DNA from 2 places in the Mesorhizobium sp. B2-4-12 genome. Region 2 is predicted to be linked to the other one. Evidence: predicted binding sites of a transcription regulator. Region 2 holds the regulator's gene; the other holds the start of a gene.
The links. The regulator PhoB, encoded in region 2, activates phosphate uptake and scavenging genes when phosphate is short. The targets are predictions, from matches to a motif close to TGTCATNNANCTGTCAT.

Region 1 (11,341 bases), on a different contig from region 2:
GCGAACAGTTTTACATTCTCCGCCCGCCAGCCGAGGAAACGCGTGCGGCTCTCGGCGTCGCGCACGGCCATCAGGAGCTTGCCGTATTTGGAGCCGACGATCGCCCAGGTGATGTAGATGGCGAGCGCCAGGATCACGGCGCTGGCCGCGAACAACGCCGAGCGCGTGGCGTCGGCTTGCACGTTGAAGCCCAGGATGTCCTTGAAGTCGGTCAGGCCGTTGTTACCGCCAAACCCCATGTCGTTTCGGAAGAAGGCGAGCAGCAACGCGTATGTCATCGCCTGGGTGATGATGGAGAGATAGACGCCGGTGACGCGGCTGCGGAAAGCGAACCAGCCGAAGATGAAGGCGAGCAGGCCGGGCACCGCCAATACCATGAGGGCGGCGAACCAGAAATGATCGAAACCGGTCCAGAACCACGGCAATTCCTTGTAATTCAGGAACACCATGAAATCAGGCAGGACAGGGTTGCCATAGACGCCGCGCGAGCCGATCTGGCGCATCAGATACATGCCCATCGCATAGCCGCCGAGCGCGAAGAAGGCGCCGTGGCCGAGCGAAAGGATGCCGCAATACCCCCAGACCAGGTCGAGCGAGAGCGCCAGCAGCGCGTAGCAAAGATACTTGCCTGTCAGCGCGACGATGTAGGACGGAATATAGAAGGCGCTCGCCGGAAAAACGGCAAGGTTGAGCAGTGGCACGATGGCGGCCACCGCCAGGAGGACGAAAATGGTGATGGCGATGCGTCGCTCGGCGCCCGCGGCGAAGAAGCGTCCTGACATCATGCTTCCACCGCCCTGCCCTTGAGGGCGAACAGCCCGCGCGGGCGCTTCTGGATGAACAGGATGATCAGCACCAGCACGACGATCTTGCCGAGCACGGCGCCGGCATAGGGTTCGAGCACCTTGTTGACGATGCCCAGCGAAAAAGCGCCGACCAGGGTGCCCCACAGATTGCCGACGCCGCCGAAGACAACGACCATGAAACTGTCGATGATGTAGCCGCGGCCGAGATTGGGCGAGACGTTGTCGATCTGGCTGAGGGCCACGCCTGCGATGCCGGCGATGCCTGAGCCGAGCGCAAAGGTCAGCGCGTCGACCCATGGCGTCCTGATGCCCATGGAAGCGGCCATGCGCCGGTTGGCGGTGACGGCGCGCATCTGCAGGCCCCAGGGCGTGCGCTTCATCACGTAGAACAGCACGGCGAAGACGCTGAGCGCGAAAACCAGAATCCACAGGCGGTTCCAGGTGATGGCCAGTTGTCCAAAATCGAACGAGCCCGACATCCAGGAGGGGTTGCCGACCTCCTGGTTTGTCGGCCCGAAGATCGAACGCACGGCCTGCTGCAGGATAAGCGACACGCCCCACGTCGCCAGCAGCGTCTCCAGCGGTCGGCCATAGAGGAAGCGGATGACGCCGCGCTCGATGGCGAGGCCGACGAGAGCGGCGACCAAAAAGGCAAGCGGCAGCGCGATCACCAGCGACCAGTCGAACAGTCCGGGAAAGGATGTGCGGATCACTTGCTGGACGACGAAGGTGGTGTAGGCGCCGAGCATCACCATCTCGCCATGCGCCATGTTGATGACGCCCATGACGCCGAAGGTGATGGCGAGCCCGATCGCGGCGAGCAGCAACACCGAGCCCATCGAAATGCCGTACCAGATGTTCTGGGCGGCATCCCACAATGCAAGCGTCGAATTGATGTTGGCGATCGCCGCCGTCGCCGCTTGCCTGACCGCTTCCGAGGCATTTGCATCCACCGAGGTCAGCAACGACACCGCGTCGAGGTCACCGCGCGCGCCGATCAGCGCGATAGCCGCCAGCTTGTCGGCATCCGGGCGGTCGGAGACAAGAACCGATGCGGCGCGGGCCTGTTCGAACAGCGCCTTGACGCTGGCAACGGTCTCATTGGCGATCGCCGTGTCGAGTGGCTCGATATTGGCTGCGTCAGGTGTCTTGAACATGGTGCCGGCGGCGGCCAGGCGCACGGCCGGATTCTTGGCGCCGAGCGTCAGCGTGCCCAAGGCGTCACGGATCACACGGCGAAGCGTGTTGTTGACCTTGATCTTGGTGATGTCGTCCTTGCCGGCCTCACCTGACGCGTCGCCGCTCAGCGGATCGAAAAGCTCGATACTTCCGGCGGTTTCCTTGCCGGTGAACACCAGGGAGTCGGCCTTGCGGATGTAAAGACTACCGTCGGCAAGCGCGGCAAGCGGCCGTGCGACTACCGGGTCGGCGGTGGCCGCCAGTTCATGGACGACGGCGCCCGTCTCCGAAAAACCTTTGGCCGTGGCGAATTTGGCGATGGTGGCGCGCAGATCGGCTTCGTCGGCATGCGACGGCGAAAATATCGTCAGCAGCAACAACAGCGTCAGGCCAATCATGCGCATCGCGGTCATCGGAATAGGGTCAATCCCAGGGGTTGATGTTGCGCCCGGACGGACTGGAGGAATAAGTCCGCCCGGGCTGCGGTCTCGGGTCGCGGACCACTCCGCGACCCGACAGACCGGGAGGATCAGTTCGTGCCCTTGCCGCCGCACTTGCCTGTGGCGACATTGAAGTTGCCGCAGGACAAGGGCGCGCGCCAATCGGAAATCAGGTCCTTGGAGTCAGGGAGGTAATCGGACCATTCATCGCCCATCACCAGGCCAGGTGTGCGCGACACCGTCTCGAACTGCCCGTCGGCCTGGATTTCGCCGATCAGCACCGGCTTGGTGATGTGGTGGTTCGGCATCATGGTCGAATAGCCGCCGGTCAGGTTCGGCACCGATACGCCGACCATGGCGTCGATAACCTTGTCAGGATCGGTGGTACCGGCCTTTTCGACTGCCTTCACCCACATGTTGAAGCCGATATAATGGGCTTCCATCGGGTCGTTGGTGGTGCGCCTGTCGCTCTTGATGAACTTGTGCCAGTCGGCGATGAACTTCTTGTTCTCGGGCGTGTCGACGCTCTCGAAGTAGTTCCAGGCCGCGAGATGGCCGACCAGCGGCGCAGTGTCGAGACCGGCCAGTTCTTCCTCGCCGACCGAGAACGCCATGACGGGGATGTCCTCCGCCTTGATGCCCTGGTTGCCGAGCTCCTTGTAGAACGGCACGTTGGCGTCGCCGTTGACGGTCGAAACGACGGCCGTCTTCTTGCCGGCCGAACCGAACTTCTTGATCGCCGAGACCTCGGTCTGCCAATCGGAGAAGCCGAACGGCGTGTAGTTGACCATGATGTCTTCCGCCGCGACGCCCTTGGCCTTCAGATAGGCTTCGAGAATCTTGTTGGTGGTGCGTGGGTAGACATAGTCGGTGCCTTCGAGCACCCAGCGCTTCACCAAGCCGCCATCCTCGCTCATCAGATAGTCGACGGCGGGAATGGCCTGCTGGTTCGGTGCGGCGCCGGTGTAGAACACGTTGCGCTCGCTCTCCTCGCCTTCATACTGGACGGGGTAGAACAGGATGTTGTCGAGTTCGGAGAACACTGGCAGCACCGATTTGCGCGACACCGAGGTCCAGCAGCCGAACACCGCCGCCACCTTGTCCTTGGAAATCAGCTCACGCGCCTTCTCGGCGAACAGTGGCCAGTTGGAAGCCGGATCGACGACGACGGCCTCAAGTTTTTTGCCGAGCAGGCCACCCTTGGCGTTCTGCTCGTCGATGAGCATCAGCATGGCGTCCTTCAGCGTCGTCTCCGAAATCGCCATTGTCCCTGACAGCGAATGGAGGATGCCGACCTTGATCGTGTCGTCGGCGGCCCTGGCGGGAACCGACATCAACAGGCCAGCGGCCACCACGCTCGCCGAAAACATTTTTGTTATTGTCGAGAAACTACCCCTCATGCTGAACACTCCCAAGCTGGTTGATTGCACTGCAACAACGCGATGCAACCTACATGCCAACCGCGAATGGGATGTCCGAAAAAGCGAAATAGCCAAACATTGTCAGCCGCTTATTACATCAGACCAAACAAAACAAAGAGAGCCGAAAAAATTTGAGTGAGGGAAATTTGCGCAGCGCACAAGGCAAATTGCCTAATTTTAGCTCAAATTTATCTGATGCCTATATTTTGACCTTTGTGAACGGATCACCGCTGACAAATGTTGCGGCCCGACGCGAAAATGGGGCAAGCTCGACTTCAGACAGGCAACGTCATGGCATCCAGCATTTCACGCATATTCATCGGAATATTACTTCTGGCGGTGGGAACCGGAGCCGCGCGGGCCGACTTCAGCGGCGGCAGGATGCCCGACGGCACCTATCACTGCGAAGTTTATCTGCTCGGCATGTTCCTCAACCTGGGCGTCATCACCATCAAGGGAAATGTCTACACCGGCCCTGTCACCTTCGGCGCCGTCCAACAGGGCTATAACTACCAGATGGACGCAAACGGTGTGATCTCCTGGTTGGGACCGCTCGGCGGCTACACCACCGGTGGCAATTCCCTGTCCCTGACCCAGGCAACCCTGGATGGCCAGAACCCGCCCTCCTTCGATATCATCATGAAGCAGCCGGACGGGGCCTTCACCGCCTCGACCTGCACCAGGGGCGGCAGCCAATAGCCCGTCCTGGTGACGGCCCTCGCCGCGAGGCGAGCTTTCTCTCATGTCATCTGGATGTTGCCGAAGCTGGATAGGCAGCTTTGCGCCGTCACATCCACCTCGAGAGGCAGACACATGGCCGATTCCCCGTCCTCATCCTCCCCCGTCATTCGCAATGTCATCGCCGAGCGCGTTTCGCGCCGTACTCTCCTGAAGGGCAGCCTCGCATCTGGCGCCCTGGTCGCCGGCGGCGGCTTTGTCGGCTCGTTGTTTGCCGGCGAAACACATGCCGCCGCCGCCCTTTCCACCCTCGGTTTTCCGGAACTGAACCGAATCTATGGCAAGACCCACGCCGCAGCCGACGGCTATGAAACGACGATCGTCGCACGCTGGGGCGATCCGCTTGTCGCGGGCCTGCCGGATTTCGACGGCAATACGATCGCGGCCGACGAACAGGAAAGGCGCTTCGGCTACAACTGCGACTACATCGCCTTCATGCCGCTGCCCAAGGGATCTGTGAACTCCGACCACGGCTTGCTTTGCGTCAACAACGAATACATCTCGCCGAACGTGATGTTCCCCGGCATGACCGAGGACGGCGCCGGCAAGGCGATGAGCAAGGAACAGGTCGATCTCGGGCTGGCGGCGATGGGGCATTCGATCGTCGAGGTCATGCTCAAGGACGGCAAGTGGCAAACCATCGACGATAGCCCGCTTAACCGCCGCATCACCGCCAACACCGAAATGACCGTCTCCGGCCCCGTGGCTGGCCATGCGCTGATGAAGACCTCAGCCGATGCGACCGGCACCAAGGTGCTCGGCACCAGCTACAATTGCAGCGGCGGCATTACCCCATGGCGGACCGTGTTGACCTGCGAGGAAGGCGTTTCCGACCTGTTCGGCGGCGATCCAAAGAAGGCCCCTGCAGCAGGCATTCTCGACCGTTATGGCTTTGACGGCTCCGACATCTACGGCCGCGGCCGCTTTCACGACCGCTTCAACATCGACAAGGAACCGAACGAAACCAACCGCTTCGACTGGGTGGTCGAGATCGACCCTTACGACCCCAAGTCCAAGCCGGTGAAGCGCACGGCCCTTGGCCGCATGGCGCATGAGGCCTCTACGGTCGTCGTCAACAAGGATGGCCGCATCGTCGTCTACATGGGTGACGACGATTATTTCGAATACATGTACCGCTATGTCTCGAACAAGGCTTATGACAAGGCGAATCCCGCTTCGAGCAACGGCCTTCTGGACGATGGCGTGCTTTCGGTCGCTCGTTACGATGCCGATGGCACCATGACATGGCTGCCGCTGATCCATGGCCAGGGCAAGCTCACCGTCGATAACGGTTTTGCCGACCAGGCGGAGGTGCTGCTGAAAACACGGCTGGCCGCCGATGCGCTTGGCGCGACCCCGATGGACCGGCCGGAGGACATCGAGACCAATCCGGTCACCGGCCGCGTCTACGCCGTCATGACTAAGAACAAGAAGCGCGAGGAATCCAAGGTCAATCCAGCCAACACGCGGCCCGAAAACCTCTGGGGCCACATCGTCGAACTGATCCCGCCGGGCGGCTGCGGCAGCGACGCCGACCACACCGCCGACAAATACACCTGGGACCTGTTCGTTCTGTGCGGCAATCCCGGGGATGCCAAGGTCGGCGCCACCTTCCATTCCGACACATCGGACAATGGCTGGTTCGTGTGCCCGGACAACATCACCTTCGACCCCGCCGGCCGTCTCTGGGTAGCGACCGACGGCGCCAACGATTTCGACCTGCCCGACGGCGTCTATGGCATCGACACGGAAGGCCCGGCGCGGGGCCTGCCGAAGCTTTTGTTCACCTGCCCGCATGGCGCGGAAGCGACCGGCCCCTGCTTCACCCCGGATGGCACAACGCTGTTCCTTTCGGTTCAGCATCCATCGGAGGACGCCGAAACGCTCGACAAGGCGCAGTCCCTATGGCCCGATTTCAAGGACGGCCAGCCGCCGCGCCCCTCGGTCATCGCCATCCGCCGCAAGGACGGCCAGCCGGTCGGGGCATAGCCTTCGCAAGCACGAAAAAAGGCGCGGAACCCTCGCGGGTCCCGCGCCAGCAGGCAGTCGGGAGGTGGGACTAGATGCTTCTTGCCGACATCTGGGCGGCGATGTAGTCGGCCTGGCGGATTGCCAGCGACACGATGGTCAGGGTCGGGTTTTCGGCGGCACCCGTGGTGAACTGGCTGCCGTCCGACACGAACAGGTTCTTGATGTCGTGCGTCTGACCATGCTTGTTGACGACGCCATCGGCAGCTTTCTCGCTCATCCGGCTGGTACCGAGATTGTGGGTCGACGGATAGGGCGGCGTCGGGAAGGTGCGCGTGGCGCCGACCGCATCATAAAGCGCCGAGGCCTGCTTGTAGGCATGATCGCGCATCGCCGTGTCGTTTGGATGATCGTCGAAATGCACGTCGGCAATCGGCATGCCGTGCTCGTCCTTCTCATCGGCGTGCAACGTGATGCGGTTCTCCTCGCGTGGCATGTCTTCGCCGACGATCCACAGGCCCGCCATATGATCGTAATGGTCGAGTGCGGTGGTGAAAGAGCGTCCCCACCCGCCGGGGTTCAGGAAAGCCGCCATGAACGGCAGGCCGAGCGACAGCGTCTCGAATTCGTAGCCGCCGACAAAACCGCGTGACGGATCATGGCGGGCCTCGTCGCGGATGATGCCGGCCATGGTGGTGCCGCGATACATGTGCACCGGCTTGTCGAAGATGGCATACACCGAGCCGGTGGTGTGGCGCATGTAATTCTTGCCCACCTCCCCCGACGAGTTGCCAAGCCCATGCGGGAATTTGGCCGACTCGGAGTTGAGCAGCAGGCGCGGGCTCTCGATCGAATTGCCGGCAACGGCGACGATACGGGCTTTCTGCTCCTGCAGCTTGCCGTCCTTGTCGGCGTAGACGACGCCGGTCACCTTGCCCGAAGGATCATGGTTGATCTTGATCACCATCGAGTTCGGCCGCACCTCCAGATGGCCTGTCGCCTCGCCCTTGGGGATCTCGGTGTAGAGCGTCGACCATTTGGCGCCCCATTTGCAGCCTTGGAAGCAGAAGCCTGTCTGCTGGCAGGAATTGCGGTCGTCGCGCTCGACCGAGTTGATCGCCATGTTGCCGGTGTGGCATTCCTTGTAGCCGAGCTTGTCGGCGCCGGCCTTGAGCACCTTGAAGTTGTTGTTGCCCGGCAATCTCGGCCAGCCATTGGTGCCCGTCACACCCATCTTGGCTTCGGCCTTGGCGTAATAAGGCTCCATCTCGGCCAGCGTGACCGGCCAGTCCAAGAGGTTTGCGCCTTCCAGCTTGCCGTAGGTCGACAGCGTCTTGAACTCGTGCTCCTGGAAACGCAGCGACGCGCCCGCCCAGTGCGTGGTCGAACCGCCGACCGACTTGACGATCCAGGCCGGAAGGTTCGGGAAATCCTTCGACACCCGCCAGTCACCCGACGTCGTGCGCTTGTCCTTCCAGGCGAGTTGGGCGAACGAATCCCATTCGTCGTTGACGAAATCCTCATATTCGTGACGGGCGCCCGCCTCGAGGATGACCACGTCTATGCCCTTCTGTGCCAGTTCGTTGCCGAGCGTGCCGCCGCCGGCGCCGGAGCCGATGATAACGACCACGCCATCGTTCTTCAGATCAAATGATGCTGCCATGGTTTCCTCCCATGAAATCAATTGGATGCGGTTGGGCGAAGCGGCTCAAAGCCACTCGACGTCGTTGAAACCACGCGCGATATAGCCGCCCTTTGAGTAGGATTCGCCCTCGTAGCCGAAGATCGGCCAGAGCTCCTTCTGATTGTAGAGGCTGACCACGAGGCCGCCGCGAACCGCCTGGAAGAAGAGCGAGTTCTCGACGTCCCTGAGCAGCGCCACGCGCTGCTCTTCCCAGCCAAGCGCACGATAGCCGCCGCTGCCGGCCTTCCTGTCGAGATCAGCGATGCCATTTTCGATGAGTTCCTTGTGGGCCGGATCCTTGCCGGCCATCTCGTCATGGCCCTTCACCGCGACGGCGTAATATCTGTCCGGGACCTGGTCGTGCGGATAGATGTCGCGCGCCACCTGGATCAGCGTCGCCATCGTCTCCGGCTTCAGCGCCGAGGTTTCCAGCCCCCAGGCGTGTTCCGGGCTGATGACGGCACTGCCGGAAATGATGAGCAACGCGCCCGCGCCGCCGCGTTTGAGAAGCTCGCGCCGAGACAGGCCGGGCTTCCTCTCATAGATCGTAACCATATGTTCCTCCCTGCTTGCTGTTCGCACCCATAGGTGCCGTTGCTGGCGCCGCGCCGGTCCGCGCGGCCTGTTGTCCCTATTGGAAGCGCCCCCCACGCTGCAGCACCTCGACCTTGTAGCCGTCGGGATCCTCGATGAAGAAAAAGCGGGCGATGAGCGATCCGTCTCGCTCGAACTCGACGATCTTTTTCGGGTTGAGGCCAAGTGCACCGAGGCGATCATGTTCGCCGTCGAGATCGGCGACCGAAACCGCGAGGTGACCATAGCCGTCGCCGAGCGTGTAGGGTTCCTGCCGCCCCTTGTTGACGGTCAACTCAACTTCGAAAGGCGCATCGGCATTGCTGAGATAGATCAGCGTGAAGGTCTCGAAATCCAGCCGCTGAGCAACTTCCAACCCGAACGCCTTGTTGTAGAAATCGATGGAGCGGTCCTCTTCGAGAACCCGGATCATCGTGTGGATCGCCTTCGCCAAATCAGACTCCGTAGCTTTCGTGCCTGGAGGTTATTATGCGCTCCGGCGAAGAAAGGTGGTGGCAGCCGATTACCACGCATGGGAGTGGAAAACGGGTAGTGTCCAGCCCGTTCTAAGGACGAAAGTCTGATTGCGGTCATCGGCCGTCCGGCCGAAGATGAAACCGCAGGCAGTGTTCAAAAGGCGCCGACGGCTCAGTCAGCGCCCAAGACCAACAAAAACGGGAGATAACGATGTGCAGAGTCTTTGCCGCGCAGGATCCGGAAGGCTACCGCCAGATCAACCGGTCGATCCGTATCGACGGACATTCGACCAGCATTCAGCTCGAGGTGACGTTCTGGGCCTTGCTCGATGAAATCGCGGAAAGCCAGAACCTGACGACGCCGAAATTCATCTCGAAACTCTACGACGAAGCCATCGAGATCAACGGCGAAATCCCCAACTTTGCCTCCATGCTGCGCACCACCTGCGCGCTCTATCTGCGCGGCCACAAGCCCATGGACGAGCGGATGACGCTGAAGCGGGAAGCGGCTTAGCGCCCTTCCACAGCGATTTCGAGCGCCAGGCGGCTCATGTCGGAGAAAAGCCCCTGGCGTTCGGAATAGTCGGTCAGTTCGCCAGTCTCGATATTGTCGACCACCGTGCAGATCGACAGCGCACGGATCCCGAAATGCCCGGCAATGCGATAAAGCGCGCTGGTTTCCATATCCACCGCCAGGATTCCGGCGGACCGCGCCTCGGCAAACCGGGCGCGGCCATCCGGATGATGGAAGATGTCGCTGCAGACCGTCGGACCGACATGGAGCGCGATGCCGAGTTCAGCAGCTTTGGCCAAAGCAAGGACAAGCAGCGCCGGATCCGGGCCGGCGGCAGCGCCGTAGAGACCAAAGACCTGACCGCTTTGGGTATTTTCGGGCCGCGCTGATTGCGAAATGACAAGGCTTCGCAGCTCAACCTCGGCAGTCAGGCCGCCGCAGGTACCGGTGCGGATCAAAGTCCGGACGCCATGATAATCCAACAGTTCATGCGCATAGATCAGGAACGACGAAACACCGATGCCCGTCGCCTGGATGCTGACACGCTTGCCTCGATAAAGCCCGGTAAAACCGAGAGCGCCCCGCCTGCGGTTGACGCAACGTGGCCCTTCCAGAAAGGTGTTCGCCATCCATTCGGCGCGCTGCGGGTCGCCCGGCAGCAAGACCGTATCGGCGTAGTCGCCCCTGTCTGCTTCGATGTGTGGCGTCAACAACTGCTCCCCGAGCTCGCCTGCCCCTTCACCCGCAATCATGGCGTTGTCGGGGCGTTGCGCAAGGCGGATTACGGGAGAACGCTATGACTCCAGCATGTCCTTGACGATCGTTGCCAGTTGCTTGAGCGAGAACGGCTTCGGCAGGAAGCCGAAATGCGCCTCCGCCGGCAGGTTCCTGGCGAACGCGTCCTCGGCGTAGCCGGACACGAAGACGAACTTGATGTCCGGCTGGCGCTTGCGCAGTTCGCCCAGCAGGGTCGGCCCGTCCATCTCCGGCATCACCACGTCCGAAACGACGATGTCGACTTTGCCGCCAAGGGCCTCGAACACTTCCAGCGCCTCGACGCCCGAGGATGCCTCATGCACGGTATAGCCGCGCGAGGTCAGCGCCCGCACGCCGCCCATGCGCACGGCGTCCTCGTCCTCGACCAGCAGCACCGTCGCCGAACCGGACAGGTCCTTGACGCTGTCGGCCGATTTGACCGGCGCCGTGGCCGGCGCTTCGCCGGGTTCGGCCACGTTTTTCGCTTCCGCGACGTGACGCGGCAGGAAGATGCGGAAGGTCGATCCCTTGCCGACCTCGGAATCGCAGAAAATGAAGCCGCCGGTCTGCTTGATGATGCCGTAGACCATGGACAGGCCAAGGCCGGTGCCCTTGCCGACCTCCTTGGTGGTGAAGAACGGCTCGAAGATCTTCTTCAGCACATCAGGCGCGATGCCGCTGCCGGTATCCTCGACTTCGACCACCACATAGTCGGCCGCGGTGAGTTCACGGTAGGGGAAGGTCCTGCACTCCTCGGCGGTCACGTTGCGGGTCCGCACCGTGAGA
Region 2 (11,341 bases):
CCACTCGCGCCGGCATCGGCTCGGCCTTCCGCGATCTGATGGAGGCCAGCCGCGGCATCGATCCCTACGGCGCCGATGAAATTGCCTGGCAACGCCACACCGCCGAGCGCGAAGCCGAAATCAGGGCCGGCGTCGCCGGTTCCAGACGATTGCCCCACAATGACGGGCGCACGCTGGTCGCATCGCTGGCACCGCTGGCCGGCGGCAAGCGGCTCATTTCCTATGTCGACGCCACCGACATGAAGAGTCGTGAAACCGAGCTCGCCGACGCGCTGGAAAAGGCGAGGCTGGCGGAGGCGGTGATCAATGCGGTAGAGAATCCGATTTTCGTCAAGGACGATCATCTGAGGTTCGTCTTCGTCAACGAGGCGTTCGCGGCGCTGTTCGGCCAGACACCGCAAGCCATGCTTGGCAAGCCTGGCAACGATTTCCTGAGCCCGGCCGAGGCTGCGCTCTTTGAACACAGCGAACGGGAAGTCCTGTCGACCGGACAAATCTACGAAGTCGAGGAAAATTTCGAGGACGAAGGTGTTGCCCGCTCGCGCATCGTCCGGAAAAACCGCGTCCGCATGGCAAGCGGCCGCGATTATGTCGCCGGTTTTCTCTTCGACATCTCGGAGATGAAGCGGCGTGAGATCGAGGCGCAGGATGCGCGCAAGCATTTGGCCAGCGTGCTCGAATCGCTACCGGCCGGCGTGATCATCTACGATCGCGATGACAATTTCGTCTTCGCCAACCGCAAGATGAAGGATGCGGTTCCGGAACTGGAGACGGTATGGCAACCCGGCCGCACCTTCCGGGAAGCGTTGGCATCCGGCAATTCCGCCGGCTATTTCCGGCAGAGCGGCGATCCGGAGCTCGACAAACTCTACGACAGCGATCCGCAGCGTTGGGTCGATGGGGTCCTCGCGCGGTGCCGCCTGCCCAGCGCGTCGTTCGAGCGCGTCAATCCCGACGGCAGCTGGCATCAGGTCTACGACATGCGCGCTGATGACGGCACGTTCATCGGCGTGCGCGTCGACATCACAGGCATCAAGAGCCGCGAGGCGGCCCTGCGCGATTCGATGCGACAGATCGATCTCTTCCGGCACGTCATGGACGAGTTGCCGGTGGCAGCCTTCATCAAGGCGCAGGACCTCAGCATCGAATTCGTCAACAAGGCCTGGTGCGCGATTACAGGCCTGGCCAAGGAGGACGTCATTGGCCGGACCGACCATCAGCTGTTCGGCGCCGAGGCGGCGGAAAGCTACGGCCATGATGACACCGATGTCGTGGCGACCGGCAGCGTGCGCGAGGTCGAGGAGCCCGTCACCCATCGCGACGGCACGGTGCGGCAGTTGATGACGCGCAAGAGCCGCCTGGTGGCCATCGACGGATCGGTGCATCTGGTCGGTTCCAGCACCGACATCACCGAGGTCAAGGCACGCGAGCAGGCTCTGGAGGAGAGCATGCGCGAGAACGAGGTGTTTCGCAGCCTGATCGACAATGTGCCGGTGTCGATCTACGCCAAGCGCTCCGATCTCAGGCAGTTCTACGTCAACAAGGGCTGGTGTGATCTCACCGGCTTCAGCAAGGAAGAAGCGATCGGCAAGACCGATGTCGAGATCTTCGGGCCGGATGGCGAAGCCTTCGTGGCCGGCGATCTGGCCGTGCTGCGCACCGGCGAAACCCAGGAGATCGAGGAGACGGTGCGGCTAGCCAACGGCAGCGTCAGGCACCAGTTCGCGCGCAAGGGCGCGATGATCGCCTCCGACGGTTCGCTCTACCTGATCGGTTCGACCACCGATATCACCGAGCTCAAGCAGCGCGAGGCGGAACTCAGCGAGGCGCGCCAGCGCGCCGTCCTCGCCGACCGCGCCAAGTCGGAATTCCTCGCCAATATGAGCCACGAGATCCGCACGCCGATGAACGGTGTGCTGGGCATGGCCGAACTCCTTGCCAAATCCAATCTCGATGCGAAGCAGAAGACGTTCACCGACATCATCGTCAAATCGGGCAACGCGCTTCTGACGATCATCAACGACATCCTGGATTTCTCCAAGATCGATGCCGGCCAGCTGGTGCTGGACCCGGCGCCCTTCAACCTTGCCGAGGCGATCGAGGACGTGGCGACGCTGGTGTCGACACGCGCCAAGGAAAAGGATCTCGAGCTCATCGTGCGCATCGAGCCGGGGCTCGAAAGCCTGTTCATCGGCGATGTCGGCCGCATCAGGCAGATCGTCACCAACCTGCTCGGCAATGCAGTGAAATTCACCGACGAAGGCCATGTGCTGGTCGATGTGACCGGCGAGAGGATCCCGACCGGAACCCGGTTGACGATCTCCGTCACCGACACAGGCATCGGTATCCCCGAGGACAAGCTGAAGCAGGTGTTCGAAAAATTCAGCCAGGTCGACACGTCCTCGACAAGGCGGCACGAAGGCACCGGGCTCGGCCTTGCCATCACCTCGCGGCTGGTCGAGCTGATGGGCGGCACAATCGGTGTCGAGAGCGCCGAGGGCAAGGGCTCGACTTTCTGGTTCACGGTAACGCTGCCCAGGGCCGAACAACAGCATGGGCGGCGCATCATGCCGGTGGACGTCACGGGCGCGCGCGTGCTGATCGTCGACGACAATGCCGTCAACCGCACCATCCTGACCGAGCAGATGACGTCATGGACGTTCGATTCCTGCGCGGCCGAAAGCGGCGCCGAGGGGCTGAAGGTGCTGATCGCCGCGGCCGCCTATGGCGTGCCCGTCGATTGTGTCGTGCTCGACTACCAGATGCCCGGGATGAGCGGCGCCGAAATGGCCCGCATCGTGCGCAACACCGAAGGCCTCGCCGACACGCCGATCATCATGCTGACCTCGGTCGACCAGTCGCTCGCCAACACCAGCTACCGCGATCTCGGAATAGACGCCCAGTTGATCAAGCCGGCGCGCTCCTCGGCGCTTCTGGAAACGCTGGTCGGGACCATCCAGCGCCATCGCCATGCGACGAACGGCAACGCCCAGCCGCCGGCAGGCGAAGGCCTCGGCGCTTCCCAATGGCCGCTGGCGCCGTCCGAACAACGCGCGCAATTGCAGCCGCCGCCGGTTCGTCCGAGGCCTCCCGTCACTGGCGGTGGCGGGCATCGGCTGGACATTCTCGTGGCCGAGGACAATGAGGTGAACCAGATGGTCTTCACTCAAATTCTCGGCGAGACCAGCTATGGTTTCGAGATTGTCGGCAATGGCCGCAAGGCGCTCGACGCCTTCGGCAGGCTCAATCCGTGCATGATCCTGATGGACGTCTCGATGCCGGAGATGAGCGGGCTGGAGGCAACCGCCGCGATCCGTCGGCTGGAACAGGAAACCGGCACGCATGTGCCGATCGTGGGCGTCACCGCGCACGCGCTCAAGGGCGATCGCGAACGATGCCTGGAGGCGGGCATGGACGATTATCTGCCCAAGCCGATCAGCCCGAGGGCCCTGCTGGAGAAAGTCGAGCGCTGGATCGGCGCCGGCCAACAGGTCCAGCGCAACGCGGGATAGCACCGCGTCGGCCGGTTCCAGCAATCCGAAGAGGCGGGCCGGAGGGAATCAGTCGGGATTTGCTGCTACCCCTGCGTGCAAAGACTATGGTGCGATCGCACCATATCAAAGGCGGTGCTTAGCCGGGACAATGGCAACATCGAATTCCGCTCTTCTCAGTTACGGGCGGGAGCAGCGACCGCCGGCAAGAAACAGCGTCACTCTACCCCAACGGACCTGTTTTCGGCGATGGCCCGGCCACGACACGCTCTGGCCTCGAGCAACGCGCTCCCGTCCGGATTTTCTTCATCCGAGCCGGCCCGGCGAATCCAACGCCGGCTTCGAGCCAGCAATGGCTCAAGCCACTGATTCCCGGGGCAAACCCGGACCGGGCCGCAACCATCCGAAGCTACCGCCTTTCCCCGCGCCGGCGACGCGTTACCCGGTTGACACGAAACTGTCATGCGACTGTTATAATCGAAGGCTATTGGCCTCAGCGGGCGCCGGCAAAAGGGCGCCGAGAGACCATCTTCCGAACAGGAGCAGGCCACATGAGACATTTCATCCGCTCGGCGGCCGTTGCGATTGCAATGGCTGCGGCGTCCACCTTCACCATGTCCGCAGCGTTTGCGGCTGATATCTCCGGCGCTGGCGCCACTTTCCCCTACCCGATCTACGCGAAGTGGGCCGACGCCTACAAGAAAGAGACCGGCATCGGCCTCAACTACCAGTCGATCGGTTCCGGCGGCGGCGTCAAGCAGATCAAGGCCAAGACCGTTACTTTCGGCGCTTCCGACGCGCCGCTGAAGGGTGAAGACCTCAACTCCACCGGTCTCGCCCAGTTCCCGATGGTGATGGGTGGCATCGTGCCCGTCGTCAATCTCAAAGGCATCAAGCCGGGCGAACTCGTTCTCGACGGCACGACGCTGGCCGATATTTTCCTCGGCAAGATCACCAACTGGAACGACGAGGCGATCAAGAAGCTCAACCCCAAGGCCAAGCTGCCAGACCAGGCGATTGCCGTTGTCCACCGTTCGGACGGCTCGGGCACCACGTTCAACTTCAGCTACTATCTCGCCGACGTGAACGCCGACTGGAAGTCGAAGGTTGGCGTCAACAGCGCGCTCGAGTGGCCGGTGGGTATCGGCGCCAAGGGTAATGAAGGCGTTGCCAACAACGTGTCGCAGACCGGCGGCGCCATCGGCTATGTCGAATACGCATATGCCAAGCAGAACAAGCTGACTTACACCGACATGATCAACAAGGACGGCAAGAAGATCGAGCCGACCGCGAAGGCGTTCTCGGCCGCGGCGGCCAATGCCGACTGGAACTCACAGCCGGGTTATGGCGTCATTCTCGCCAACCAGCCGGGCGCCGAGTCCTGGCCGATGACGTCCGCGACCTGGATCCTGCTGTACAAGAAGCCCGATGACGCCGCGGCGACCAGCGAAGCGCTCAAGTTCTTTGCCTGGTCCTATGCGAAGGGCGACAAGATGGCGGGTGAACTGGACTACGTTCCGATGCCGGACAAGGTCGTCAAGAGCGTCGAGGAAATGTGGAGCAAGGACATCGTCGGCAGCGACGGCAAGTCGCTCTACGCCGCCAAGTAACTCTCTTTGTCGAAGGGAGGACGCCTTTGGCGTCCTCCCATTTCTTTCGAATACGAGGGGCTAGATGACCACCGTTTCAGAAGCTACGCCGTTATCGAGCGTCATGCGGTCCAGGGATGCGACAGTGCGGCGCTTCGCCTTCACGGACATGGTGTTTCGGGAGGCTACACGCTCTTCTGCCGTTCTCGTCCTGCTCATCCTCAGCGGCGTCGCCATCTCGTTGTTTGCCGGCTCATGGGAAGCCCTGTCTAAGTTCGGCTTTTCCTTCCTGACGACCGAGGCATGGAACCCGGTCACCGAGAATTTCGGCGCCCTGTCGCCGATCTACGGCACCATCGTCACGTCAGCCATCGCAATTCTGATCGCCGTTCCCATCGGCATCGGCATCGCCGTCTTTCTCACCGAACTTTGCCCGCGACCGCTGCGGCGCCCGATCGGCATCGCCGTCGAGCTTCTGGCCGGCATCCCTTCGATCATCTACGGCATCTGGGGCTTGTTCGTGTTCGCACCATTCCTGCAGACGACGATACAGCCTTTCATCATCGACATCTTTCACAACGTGCCCGGGCTCTCCAGCCTGTTCGCCGGCCCGCCCTACGGCATCGGCCTGCTGACGTCATCGCTGATCCTGGCCATCATGGTGCTGCCGTTCATCACCTCGATCACCAAGGACGTGTTCGACACAGTGCCGGCGGTGCTGAAGGAATCGGCCTACGGCATCGGCTGCACAACCTGGGAAGTCACGCGGCGCGTGGTCATTCCCTACACCCGTGTCGGCATTATGGGCGGCGTTATGCTCGGCCTCGGCCGCGCGCTCGGCGAAACCATGGCGGTGACCTTCGTCATCGGCAACGCGCATCGTATCAGCGCCTCGCTGTTCGCGCCGGCAACGACGATCTCCGCGACGATCGCCAACGAATTCACCGAAGCCGACGGCCAACTCTACACCTCTTCACTGGTGGCGCTCGGCCTGATCCTCTTCGTCATCACCTTCATTATCCTTGCCATCGCACGCTATATGCTGATGCGCATCGACGCCCGCACGGGAGCCTGACCGATGTCGACGTCCCTGGCACTCCACAACAGACGCAAGAGAAGGAACGGCGTGATGATGGCGCTCTGCGTCGTCGCCGCCGGCATCGGCCTTGCCTGGCTGGCGCTGATCCTCGGCGCCCTGGTCTACAAGGGCCTGTCCGGCGTTTCGCTGGCGGTCTTCACCGAGATGACGCCACCGCCCGGCGATGCCGGCGGCCTGCTCAACGCCATCTATGGCAGCATCGTGATGACCGTCATCGGCGTCATCGTCGGCACGCCGATCGGTGTGCTGGCCGGTACTTACATGGCCGAATACGGACGCTTCTCGAAGCTGACCACGGTGGTGCGTTTCATCAACGACATCCTTCTGTCGGCGCCGTCGATCGTTATCGGCCTGTTCGTCTATGAGTTGCTGGTGCGGCCGATGGGGCACTTCTCCGCCATCGCCGGCGCCGTCGCGCTGGCCATCCTGGTCATCCCGGTGGTGGTGCGCACCACAGAGGACATGCTCAACCTGGTGCCGAACGCCTTGCGCGAGGCCGGCGCCGCGATCGGCGCACCGCGCTGGGTGGTCATCCGCTCTGTCGCCTATCGTGCCGCGCTTTCCGGCATCGTCACCGGCATATTGCTGGCCATCGCCCGCATCTCCGGCGAGACGGCGCCGCTGCTCTTCACCGCGCTCAACAACCAGTTCTGGTCAAGCAATCTCAACGCGCCGATGGCCAGCCTGCCTGTCACCATCTTCCAGTTCGCTCTCAGCCCTTACGAGGAATGGCAGCAGCTGGCGTGGACCGGCGCACTCATAATCACCTTAACGGTTCTCGGGCTGAGCATCTTCGCCCGCAGCCTTACCGGACGCAGAGAGGACAGATGAAACCGATGTTGTCCACCGATTTGAACGTGGCCGAGGCTGCCGTGGAAAAGGCCAAGATCGAGGTCAAGGACCTCAATTTCTACTATGGCCAGTCGAAGGCGCTGAAGGACATCAGCCTGTCGCTGCCCGAGCGCAGTGTCACCGCCTTCATCGGTCCTTCGGGCTGCGGGAAGTCGACGCTGCTGCGCGTCTTCAACCGCATCTACGAGCTCTACCCGAGGCAGAGCGCCGAGGGTCAGGTGCTGCTTGACGGCCGGAACATTCTCGACCGCTCGCAGGACCTCAACCTGCTGCGCACCAAGATCGGCATGGTGTTCCAGAAGCCGACGCCGTTTCCGATGTCGATCTATGAAAACATCGCGTTCGGCGTCAGGCTCTATGAGAAGATCAGCAAGGCCGAGATGGACGGCCGTGTCGAGCAGGCGCTGAAGCGCGCGGCTCTGTGGACCGAGGTCAAGGACAAGCTCAACGCCAGCGGGCTCAGCCTTTCGGGCGGCCAGCAGCAGCGTCTTTGCATCGCCCGTACCGTGGCGGTGAAGCCGGAGGTCATCCTGCTCGACGAGCCGGCCTCGGCGCTCGACCCGCTGTCGACCGCCAAGATCGAGGAGCTGATCGACGAGCTGCAGGCCGACTACACGATCGTCATCGTCACCCACAACATGCAGCAGGCGGCGCGCGTGTCGCGCCAGACGGCTTTCATGTATCTGGGCGAGCTGGTCGAGTTCGACCGTACCGAGAAGATCTTCACATCGCCCCGCGAGAAGCGCACGCAGGACTATATCACCGGCCGCTTCGGCTGATCTCACGCATACGAGGACCAGGATCATGGCCGAACACACAGTCGCTTCTTTCGACGAGGATCTCGGACAGATCAGCAGGCTGATCAGCGACATGGGCGATCTCGCCAGCTCGATGGTCGGCGGCGCCACCAAGGCGCTGCTGAACTCCGACAACGCGCTGGCACAGCGCGTTGTCTCCGACGACGTCATCATGGACGCGCGCCAGCGCGAACTCGACGACCGCGCCATCACGCTGATCGCCAAGCGCCAGCCGATGGCCGACGATCTGCGGCATGTCGTCGGGTCGATCCGCATGGCCGGTGACCTCGAACGCATTGGCGACCTTGCCAAGAACATCGCCAAGCGCGTCGGTACGGTCGGCCTGTCCACCACGCCGCGCGACCTGTCGCATTCCATCGACGCCATGGCGCAGCTGGTGCTGATCCAGGTGCAGGGCGTGATCGAGGAGTATGCGGCGCACGATGCCGAGGCCCTTGCCAAGCTGCGCGCCGATGACGAACGTATCGACGTCAAATACACCTCCGTGTTCCGCGAACTTCTCACCTACATGATGGAGGATCCGCGCAACATCACGGCTTGCACGCATCTGTTGTTCTGCGCCAAGAATCTCGAGCGCATCGGCGACCATGTGACCAACATCGCCGAGAATGCCTACTATGTGCTGACCGGTACGCAGCTGCCCGCGAATCGTCCGAAGCAGGACGAAACGGCGATGTCGGCGCCGGCGGCTTGATCGTCAGAGCGGTTCACCGTTTTACGGAAAACCGCTCTCTCTCTTGTTTCCATGCAATTCCGGACGGAAAACCGCTTCACACTTTTCCTGGAATTGCCTTAGAGGTGACCAGTCGATGATCGCGCCACGCATCATGGTGGTGGAGGATGAGGAGCCACTCGGCGTGCTCCTCCGCTACAATCTGGAATCGGAAGGCTACCAGGTCGAGGTGGTCCCGCGCGGCGACGAGGCGGAGATTCGCCTGCAGGAGAACGTCCCCGACCTCCTGGTGCTCGACTGGATGGTGCCGGCGGTGTCCGGGATCGAACTCTGTCGCCGGCTAAGGATGCGGCCCGAGACCGAGCGGCTGCCGATCATCATGCTGACGGCGCGCGGCGAGGAAAGCGACCGCGTGCGCGGCCTTTCGACCGGCGCCGACGATTATCTGGTCAAGCCGTTCTCGACACCGGAATTCATGGCCAGGGTCAAGGCGCTGCTGCGCCGCGCCAAGCCGGAAGTGCTGTCCAGCGTGCTCAAGGTGGGCGACATCGTGCTCGACCGCGAATCACATCGCGTCTACCGCAAGAAGAGCGAGATCCGGCTCGGGCCGACCGAATTCCGCCTGCTCGAATTCATGATGCGTCATCCCGGCCGGGTGTTTTCGCGCAGCCAGCTGCTCGACAATGTTTGGGGGGAGACGATCTATATCGACGAGCGCACGGTGGATGTGCATGTCGGCCGGTTGCGCAAGGCGGTCAATAACGGCCGCATGCCCGACGTCATCCGCACCATTCGTGGTGCGGGGTATGCAATCCGCGAGGATTGAGCGCGACTTTATTCAGGCCACGTTCTTCCCGGAGCCGGCTTTCGCCTGCATGCCCGGCGCGAAAATCTCCTGGTCGACGAAGGTCAGCGCCCGCATGGCGCAGCCCTCGCGGATCAGCGGCAACTCGTTGGGCTCGGTGTCGAAGGAAATCGATTTCGAGTGCTGGCCGCCGGCGGTCTGGGCGATGGCCTCGCGCAATGCCGGCTCGATCAGGTCGAAGGCGGCGGCGCTGACGCCGACCATGGCGACGGGGGCGGGATCGATCAGCGCGAACAGGCTGCCGAGGCCGTAGCCCAGCGCCTCGCCGGCCCTGCGGTAGGCCTCCCGCTCGGGCCCGTCCGTTTGCCGCGCCGTCGCCGCCAGCGCCCGCATCTGCGCGTCGCTGACATCGGCGACCGGCTCGGTGTCCTCGCTGAGCTGCCTGGCGTTGCGCCAGATGGCGTAATTGCCGGCATAGGCTTCGACGCAGCCGCGCCGCCCGCAGCGGCAGAGCGCGCCGCCTGGCCGATGGATCATATGGCCGAATTCGCCGCCCGAGGAATGGGTGCCGGTGAAGAGCTCGCCCTTCAGCACCAGGCCCATGCCGATACCGTGCGAAAGGAGAATGGCGATGAAGTCGTCGCGGTAGCGCTCCGGATCGCGCCAGCGCAGCGCCACCGCCATCATGTTGCAGTCATTCTCCACGGTGGCGGGGATGCCGAACTCGGCTTCGAGTATGTCGGCGAAGGCGATGTCGGTCTGCGGCGTGATGGGCGACCACAGCATTGCCCGGGCATCGGTGTCGGTGATGCCCTGGATCGCCAGCGCGATGCGGGCGACGCTGCGCACGTCGAGGTCGGGATCCTCCAGGCGCCGCCGCACGATGGCGACGCATTCGCCGATCAGTGCATCGCGCGACATGGTCAGCGTATCCAGCCGGCGCTGTTCCTCTGATATGACCTGGCCGGCATAGTCGATGACGGCGACGGACAGGAAATTCAGCGACAGCACCACGGTCATCACCGTTGCGGCTTCCGGATTGAGGCCAAGCCCGACCTGCGGCCTGCCGCGTTTGAGCGCGCCGGCCTCGCTCGGCTTGCCTTCGGCCAGGGTACCTTCGCCGATCAGATCAGAGGAAATCGCCGATATGGTGGAGTGGCTGAGGCCGGTGGTCGCGGCGATTTCGGTGCGCGAGGGCTGGCCGGCCCGGCGCACGGCCGCAATCACCATTGCGCGGTTGCGCCGGCGCAGATCGTCGTGGCGGATTCCGACCGACATGCCTTTCCAATATCCTCCCGGTCGCCGCGGCTCGTCGTGCCCCTCGAACACTGCGGCAACAGATCAAATACTGGCAGAAGCGGCCGGCGATGTCATTTATTTATTGCGGGGCTCGAAAAAAGTTCTCGGCCCTCAAAATCCATCAGAATCATTGTTGACAGCCTTCCGGCGATGCATCACTATTTTTTTTGAGGCTCGAAAAAATAGAGCCTTTGTGCCGGCCTTCGGGTCAGTTTGGTCGCGCCATACGCGGCGCAGGGAGGATATCATGAAGAGATTCGCAGTCGCCATCCTGGCGGGTGTCGCCATGTCACTGACGCTCGCGTCGGTCGCGCAGGCGAAGGGCAAGGTCATCGGCGTTTCTTGGTCCAACTTCCAGGAAGAGCGCTGGAAGACCGACGAGGCCGCCATGAAGAAGGCGATCGAGGCCGCAGGCGACAAGTACATCTCCGCCGACGCACAGTCCAATCCGGGCAAGCAGCTCACCGATGTCGAGAGCCTGATCTCGCAGGGCGCCAATTCGCTGATCATCCTGGCGCAGGATGCCTCGGCCATCGGCCCGGCCGTCCAGAAGGCGCTGGATGAAGGCATTCCGGTCGTCGGCTATGACCGCCTGATCGAGAACAAGGACGTCTTCTACCTGACCTTCGACAACAAGGAAGTCGGCCGGATGCAGGCCCGCGCGGTGTTCAAGGTCAAGCCGGAAGGCAACTATGTCTTCATCAAGGGCTCGGGT

Region 1: the regulator PhoB is predicted to act here: its motif matches at 4,590-4,606, upstream of FJ934_RS02495 (PhoX family phosphatase).

The regions. Positions count from the first base shown of each region.
Region 1 is NZ_VFVC01000002.1:227,576-238,916, forward strand. It holds gene urtC (urea ABC transporter permease subunit UrtC) at 1-785, opposite strand, end outside; gene urtB (urea ABC transporter permease subunit UrtB) at 782-2,398, opposite strand; gene urtA (urea ABC transporter substrate-binding protein) at 2,515-3,825, opposite strand; gene FJ934_RS02490 (hypothetical protein) at 4,138-4,545, shown strand; gene FJ934_RS02495 (PhoX family phosphatase) at 4,660-6,573, shown strand; gene FJ934_RS02500 (GMC family oxidoreductase) at 6,644-8,215, opposite strand; gene FJ934_RS02505 (gluconate 2-dehydrogenase subunit 3 family protein) at 8,261-8,791, opposite strand; gene FJ934_RS02510 (VOC family protein) at 8,868-9,263, opposite strand; gene FJ934_RS02515 (ribbon-helix-helix domain-containing protein) at 9,497-9,799, shown strand; gene FJ934_RS02520 (DeoD-type purine-nucleoside phosphorylase) at 9,796-10,509, opposite strand; gene FJ934_RS02525 (PAS domain-containing sensor histidine kinase) at 10,594-11,341, opposite strand, start outside.
Region 2 is NZ_VFVC01000010.1:122,602-133,942, reverse strand. It holds gene FJ934_RS09025 (PAS domain-containing protein) at 1-3,512, shown strand, start outside; gene pstS (phosphate ABC transporter substrate-binding protein PstS) at 4,043-5,101, shown strand; gene pstC (phosphate ABC transporter permease subunit PstC) at 5,166-6,155, shown strand; gene pstA (phosphate ABC transporter permease PstA) at 6,159-7,010, shown strand; gene pstB (phosphate ABC transporter ATP-binding protein PstB) at 7,007-7,810, shown strand; gene phoU (phosphate signaling complex protein PhoU) at 7,836-8,543, shown strand; gene phoB (phosphate regulon transcriptional regulator PhoB) at 8,659-9,348, shown strand; gene FJ934_RS08990 (ROK family protein) at 9,361-10,605, opposite strand; gene xylF (D-xylose ABC transporter substrate-binding protein) at 10,874-11,341, shown strand, end outside.